2 regions of the Methylibium sp. Pch-M genome follow, and region 2 is predicted to be linked to the other one. Evidence: riboswitches for the same ligand, from Rfam matches in the RefSeq annotation. Region 2 holds a riboswitch; the other holds the start of a gene.

Region 1 (3,404 bases), 800 kb from region 2:
ACACCGGCGAACGCCTGCCGGTCATCATCTCCGGCACCGTCACCGATGCGTCGGGCCGCATTCTCAGTGGCCAGACCGTCAGCGCCTTCTGGCATTCGATACGGCATGCGCATCCGGTGGCCGTGGGGCTGAACTGCGCGCTCGGCGCGACGCTGATGCGGCCCTACATCGAGGAGCTGTGCAAGGCCGCACCCGATACCTTCATTTCCTGCTACCCGAACGCCGGCCTGCCCAATCCGATGAGCGACACCGGCTTCGACGAGACCCCGGCGATCACCGGCGGGCTGGTCGAGGAGTTCGCGCGGGCCGGCTTCCTGAACATCGCCGGCGGTTGCTGCGGCACCACGCCGGACCACATCGCCGAGATCGCCCGGCGCGTCAGCGCCTACCGGCCGCGCGCACGGCAGGAGCGCTGGATCAGCGAGTTGAGCGAAGAGGCCGACGGCGATCTGCAGACGGCCTGACGGCGCGCAGCCGCCGGGCCGTCGCGCACATCGGCCGCATCACTTGCCGGCCGGGCGGTCGCTGACCAGCAGTTCCAGTCCGGCGCCTTCGGCCCGGCCCAGGCCCACGATGCGCGAGATCGGCACGCCGCGGCCCACGAGGTAGTCGCGCACGCTGGCGGCGCGGTCCCGGACGGTCCGGCCCGAGGCCTTGTCGTCGGCCGGGGCGCCGATCTGCAGTTCGGTGGTCGCCGCGTGCGGCTTGAAGCCGGTCGCGAACTGGTCGAGCACCGCGGCCAGCGCCGGCTTGACGGCGGTGCGCTGCGGGTCGAAGGCATGCTTCGTCGGGACCTCGACGCGCAGACGATGGTCGCTGGTGCTGTCGACCACGACCGGCGTGCCCTTGAGCGCGTCCTTGAGACGCAGGCGCTGGGCCTCCAATGCGGGCGACAGGCCGGAGCCGAACAGGCCACCGAAGCCCGAGCTGCCGGAGCCGGGTGTGCCGGGGCCCCCCGGGCGGCTGGCGCAGCCGGCCAGAGCGAGAGCCAGGCAAAGCAGCCCGGCCGTGCAGGAAGGAGCGAAGCGAGAGAGGCGTGTCATGCCGGGCATTGCACCCGGGCCCTGCGTGCCGCACAAGGGGGACGGCCGGACTGCGGAGGGGTATTGGGTGAGGCTTTGTAAACGCGGGCGCGCGTAAAATCGCCGGTGCTCGAGGAGCGTTGCGACGGTCGCCCAAGCTTTGGGAGGACCGCCAGGCTCGGGCCGGCGGCACCGCAAGGGCTGCCCTGCAACGGCGCTCACCCCTCCGCCGACCGGCGGGCTGCGGGTGGGCCGCAGCACCGGCGCGGCGCGTCTTTCGGTGAACTGCCATGTCGACAGCTGCTGCTCCTGATTTCTCGAACGTGCCGCCGATGCGCCTGTCCGGCCTGGAGCCGGTGGCCATCGGCGAGCGCTCGCTGTTCGTCAACATCGGCGAACGCACCAACGTCACCGGCTCCAAGGCCTTCGCGCGGATGATCCTCGGCGGGCAGTTCGAGGAGGCGCTGGCCGTGGCGCGCCAGCAGGTCGAGAACGGCGCGCAGGTGATCGACATCAACATGGACGAGGCCATGCTCGACAGCAAGGCCGCGATGGAGCGCTTCCTGAAGCTCATCGCCTCCGAGCCCGAGATCGCGCGCGTGCCGATCATGATCGACAGCTCGAAGTGGGAGGTGATCGAGGCCGGGCTGAAGTGCATCCAGGGCAAGGGCATCGTCAACTCGATCTCGATGAAGGAAGGCGAGGACGCCTTCCGCCACCAGGCGAAGCTGGTGCGCCGCTACGGCGCCGCCGCCGTGGTGATGGCCTTCGACGAGAAGGGCCAGGCGGATACCTTCGCACGCAAGATCGAGATCTGCGAGCGGGCCTACCGCATCCTCGTCGACGAGGTGGGGTTCGCACCCGAGGACATCATCTTCGACCCCAACATCTTTGCCATTGCGACCGGCATCGAGGAGCACGACAACTACGCGGTCGACTTCATCGAGGCCACGCGCTGGATCAAGCAGCACCTGCCGGGCGCCAAGGTGTCGGGCGGCGTGTCCAACGTGAGCTTCAGCTTCCGCGGCAACGAGCCGGTGCGCGAGGCCATCCACACGGTCTTCCTGTACCACGCGATCCAGGCCGGCATGGACATGGGCATCGTCAACGCCGGCATGGTGGGCGTGTACGACGACCTCGATGCCGAACTGCGCGAGCGCGTCGAGGACGTGGTGCTGAACCGCAAGCCGGCGTACAAGCCAGGCGAAGCGCCGCTGTCGCCGGGCGAGCGACTGATCGAGATCGCCGAGCGCGCCAAGGGCGCGGCCAAGGACGACAGCGCCCGCCTCGCTTGGCGCGCCGGCTCCGTGAACGAGCGGCTCTCGCATGCGCTGATCCACGGCATCACCGACTTCATCGTCGTCGACACCGAGGAGGCCTGGCAGGCGATCCGGGCCGACGGCGGGCGGCCGCTGCACGTGATCGAGGGGCCGCTGATGGCCGGCATGAACGTGGTCGGCGACCTGTTCGGCCAGGGCAAGATGTTCCTGCCGCAAGTGGTGAAGAGCGCGCGCGTGATGAAGCAGGCGGTGGCGCACCTGCTGCCCTACATCGAGGAGGAGAAGAAGGCGCTGATCGACGCCGGCGGCGAGGCCAAGGCCAAGGGCAAGGTGGTGATCGCGACGGTGAAGGGCGACGTGCACGACATCGGCAAGAACATCGTCACCGTGGTGCTCCAGTGCAACAACTTCGAGGTCGTCAACATGGGCGTGATGGTCGCGTGCCAGGACATCCTCGCGAAGGCCAAGGTCGAGGGCGCCGACATCATCGGCCTGTCGGGACTGATCACGCCCAGCCTCGAGGAAATGCAGCACGTGGCCGCCGAGATGCAGCGCGACGACTACTTCCGCGTGAAGAAGATCCCGCTGCTGATCGGCGGTGCCACCTGCAGCCGGGTGCACACCGCGGTCAAGATCGCCCCCAAGTACGAAGGCCCGGTGGTCTACGTGCCCGACGCCTCGCGCAGCGTGGGCGTGTGCAGCGAGCTGCTGAGCGACGAGCGGGCCGCGAAGTACATCGAGGAACTGAAGGTCGACTACGACAAGGTGCGCCTGCAGCACGCGAACAAGAAGGCCACGCCGATGGTCTCGCTGGCCGCGGCACGGGCCAACAAGACCCCGATCGACTGGCACGGCTACGCGCCGCCGCTGCCGAAGTTCGTCGGCCGCCGCGTGTTCCGAAACTACGACCTGGCCGAGCTCGCGCAGCAGATCGACTGGGGCCCGTTCTTCCAGACCTGGGACCTGGCAGGCGCCTTCCCGCAGATCCTGCGCGACGAGGTGGTCGGCGCCGAGGCGCAGCGCGTGATGAGCGACGGCAAGCGCATGCTGCAGCGGCTGATCGAGGGCCGCTGGCTGCAGGCGCACGGCGTGATCGGCCTCT
Region 2 (3,404 bases):
TGATCGTGCTCGACGAGCCGCTGGCGGCCGTCGACCGGAGCAGCGAAGCGGTGATCTGGGCCGAGCTGACGCGGCTGTCCGCCGCCGGCGCGCTGGTGGTGGTGGTGCACCACGACCTCGCTGCCGCGCGGGCGCAGTTCGACGCCTGCCTGCTGCTGGCGCCCGGGGCCGCGCTGTTCGGCCCGCCGGACGAGGTGTTGAAGCCGGCCGCGCTGGAGCGGGCCTACGGCCGCAGCGTGGCGGCATCGGGAGACATGCATGCCGACCTTCACTCAACTGTTCGTCGCGCCGCTTGAGTTCGGCTTCATGCGCGACGGCCTGCTCGTCGTGCTGCTGATCGGCGTGACCGCGTCGGTGCTGTCCTGCCTGCTCGTCGTGCGGCGCCAGGCCTTGATGGGGGACGCCATCTCGCACTGCGTGCTGCTCGGCGTCGCGCTCGGCTGGCTGGCCGCCAAGGAACAGGGCGTGCTGTGGGGCGCCCTCGCGGCCGGCGTGCTGTCGGGCTCGGCGATCACCTTCATCGAGCGCTCCGGCATCAAGCTCGACGCCGCGATGGGCATCGTGCTGACCGCGGCGTTCGCGCTCGGCCTGGCCATCATCAGCATCGTCAAGCCGACCGGCATCGACCTCTTCCACGTGCTGCTCGGCAACGTGCTGGGCGTCAGCGCCGCCGACCTGGAGCACACGGCGGTCGGCTGCGCGCTGGTGCTCGCGACCGTCGCGCTGCTGTTCCGCGGCCTGCAGTTCTGGAGCTTCGACCCGGTGGCAGCGCAGGTCGCGGGCCTGCCGACGCGGCTGCTGCACTATGTCTTCACCGTGCTGCTGTCGGCGACCGTGGTCGTCTCGATCCAGGCGGTGGGCATCCTGCTCGTCATCGCGATGCTGGTGACACCCGGCGCCACGGCGTGGCTGCTGACCCGCCGGCTGGCGCCGATGATGGGCGTGGCGGCCGCGATCGGCGCCTTCAGCGGGGTCGGCGGGCTCTACGGCTCCTACCACCTCGACGTGGCTTCGGGACCGGCGATCGTGCTGGTGGCCAGCGGCCTGTTCGTGCTCACGCTGCTGCTCGCCCCGCGGCGCGGCGTGCTGTGGCAGCGCTGGGCGCAGCGCCGCACGCGCAACGGCGCGATCGACGACGACCTGCTCAAGGACGCCCTGCTCGCCGAGCGCGAGGAGGGACTGGCGCTCACGACGGCGCTGCTCGGCGAGCGGCTCGGCGTGACCGCGGCGACGACGCGCCGTTCGCTCGCGCGGCTGGCACGCGGCGGGCTGCTGCTGTGGCGGGGCGATCGCATCGCGCTCACGCCCGAGGGCGAGCGCCGCGCCACCGAGCTCGTGCGCACGCTGCGCCTGCTCGAGACCTACCTGCACGATGTCGAGGCAGTGCCGATCGAGAACATCCGGGCCCAGGCCGACAAGCGCGAACACGCCTTGAGCGCCGATGCCGTCGAGGCGATGGCGCGGCTGCTCGGCGATCCGCGCACCGACCCGCACGGCCACCCGATCCCGCAGCGCGACGCAGGGCTCGAAGGCCCGCAGGTCCTGCGCCGCATCGCCGGCCAGTCGCTGGCGGCCACCATCGCCGGGCAGGGCGGACGCGTCAGCATGATCAGCGACGACCGCGCCGACCTGGTGGGCGAGATGGCGCGCCTGGGCATCCTGCCCGACGCCCACGTCACCGTGCTGGCCCACGAGCCCGACGGCCTGCGCGTGCGCATCGACCATGCCGAGCCGGCAGGCCTGTCGGCGGAGATCGCGCGGCGCGTGTTCGTGATGCCGTGGCCGCGCATCGTCGCGCAGCGCGCCGCGTGACGCCCGGGCGCCCCCTCTGCAAGCCCGGACTTGTCGCCGCCCGCGCTAGAATGCGCGCTCTTTCGAGGAGCGTTGCGACTCCCGCCCGGGAGCCAGGCTCGAAAGACATCCCCCGATGCAACGGCGCTCACCCGCAGGCCCGAAGGCCGCCGGTGAGTTGCACCCGACTCCCCTCGCGTCCCTGGCCTGTGGTCACCCGAACCACGGAGACCTGTCCATGAGCGCCGTCCTCAAGCCCGCCCCCACCCACGACCACCACGTCGCCGACCTGTCGCTCGCCGACTGGGGCCGCAAGGAAATCAAGATCGCCGAGACCGAGATGCCCGGCCTGATGGCGATCCGCCAGGAATTCGCCGCCAGCCAGCCGCTCAAGGGCGCGCGCATCACCGGCTCGCTGCACATGACGATCCAGACCGCCGTGCTGGTGGAGACGCTGCAGGCGCTGGGCGCCCAGGTGCGCTGGGCCTCGTGCAACATCTTCTCCACCCAGGATCACGCCGCCGCCGCGCTGGTGGCGGCCGGCACGCCGGTGTTCGCCTACAAGGGCGAGACGCTCGCGGACTACTGGGACTACACCCACCGCATCTTCGAGTTCGGCGCCAAGGGCAGCGAAGGCGAAGGCCCGAACATGATCCTCGACGACGGCGGCGACGCGACGCTGCTGATGCACCTGGGCCAGAAGGCCGAGAAGGACCCGTCGGTGATTTCCAAGCCCACCAGCGAAGAGGAGACCTGCCTGTTCGCCGCGATCAAGGCCAAACTGGCGCAGGACCCGACCTGGTACACGCGCAAGAGCGCCCAGATCATCGGCGTGACCGAGGAAACCACCACCGGCGTGCACCGACTGAACGAGATGAGCGCCAAGGGCACGCTGCTGTTCCGCGCGATCAACGTCAACGACTCGGTGACGAAGAGCAAGTTCGACAACCTCTATGGCTGCCGCGAGTCGCTGGTCGACAGCATCAAGCGCGCCACCGACGTGATGATCGCCGGCAAGGTGGCCTGCGTGGCCGGCTACGGCGACGTGGGCAAGGGCTCGGCGCAGGCACTGCGTGCACTGAGCGCTCAGGTGTGGGTGACCGAGATCGACCCGATCAACGCGCTGCAGGCCGCGATGGAAGGCTACAAGGTCGTGACGATGGAGTACGCCGCCGACAAGGCCGACATCTTCGTCAGCGCCACCGGCAACAAGAACGTGATCCGCTACGAGCACATGGCGGCGATGAAGGACGAGGCCATCGTCTGCAACATCGGCCACTTCGACAACGAGATCGACGTCGCCTCGCTCGAGAAGCTGAAGTGGGACGAGATCAAGCCGCAGGTCGACCACGTCGTCTTCCCGGACGGCAAGAAGATCACGCTGCTCGCCAAGGGCCGCCTCGTCAACCTGGGCTGCGCCACCGGCCACCCGAGCTTCGTGATGAGTTCGTCGTTCGCCAACCAGACCATCGCGCAGATCGAACTGTTCACCAAGAGCGCGAGCTACCAGGCCGGCAAGGTCTACGTGCTGCCCAAACACCTGGACGAGAAGGTCGCGCGCCTGCACCTGAAGAAGGTCGGCGCGATGCTGACCGAGCTGACCGACGAGCAGG

Evidence for each region. Region 2 has a riboswitch for S-adenosylhomocysteine ahead of ahcY (adenosylhomocysteinase). Riboswitches for the same ligand answer to the same signal wherever they lie in the genome.
Region 1: another riboswitch for S-adenosylhomocysteine. It lies ahead of metH (methionine synthase); the one in region 2 lies ahead of ahcY (adenosylhomocysteinase).

Annotation. Positions count from the first base shown of each region.
Region 1 is NZ_CP029606.1:2,091,894-2,095,297, forward strand. It holds gene C1M51_RS10080 (homocysteine S-methyltransferase family protein) at 1-464, shown strand, start outside; gene C1M51_RS10085 (hypothetical protein) at 504-1,043, opposite strand; S-adenosyl-L-homocysteine riboswitch at 1,149-1,249, shown strand; gene metH (methionine synthase) at 1,313-3,404, shown strand, end outside.
Region 2 is NZ_CP029606.1:1,292,389-1,295,792, forward strand. It holds gene C1M51_RS06090 (metal ABC transporter ATP-binding protein) at 1-296, shown strand, start outside; gene C1M51_RS06095 (metal ABC transporter permease) at 259-1,812, shown strand; S-adenosyl-L-homocysteine riboswitch at 1,871-1,948, shown strand; gene ahcY (adenosylhomocysteinase) at 2,030-3,404, shown strand, end outside.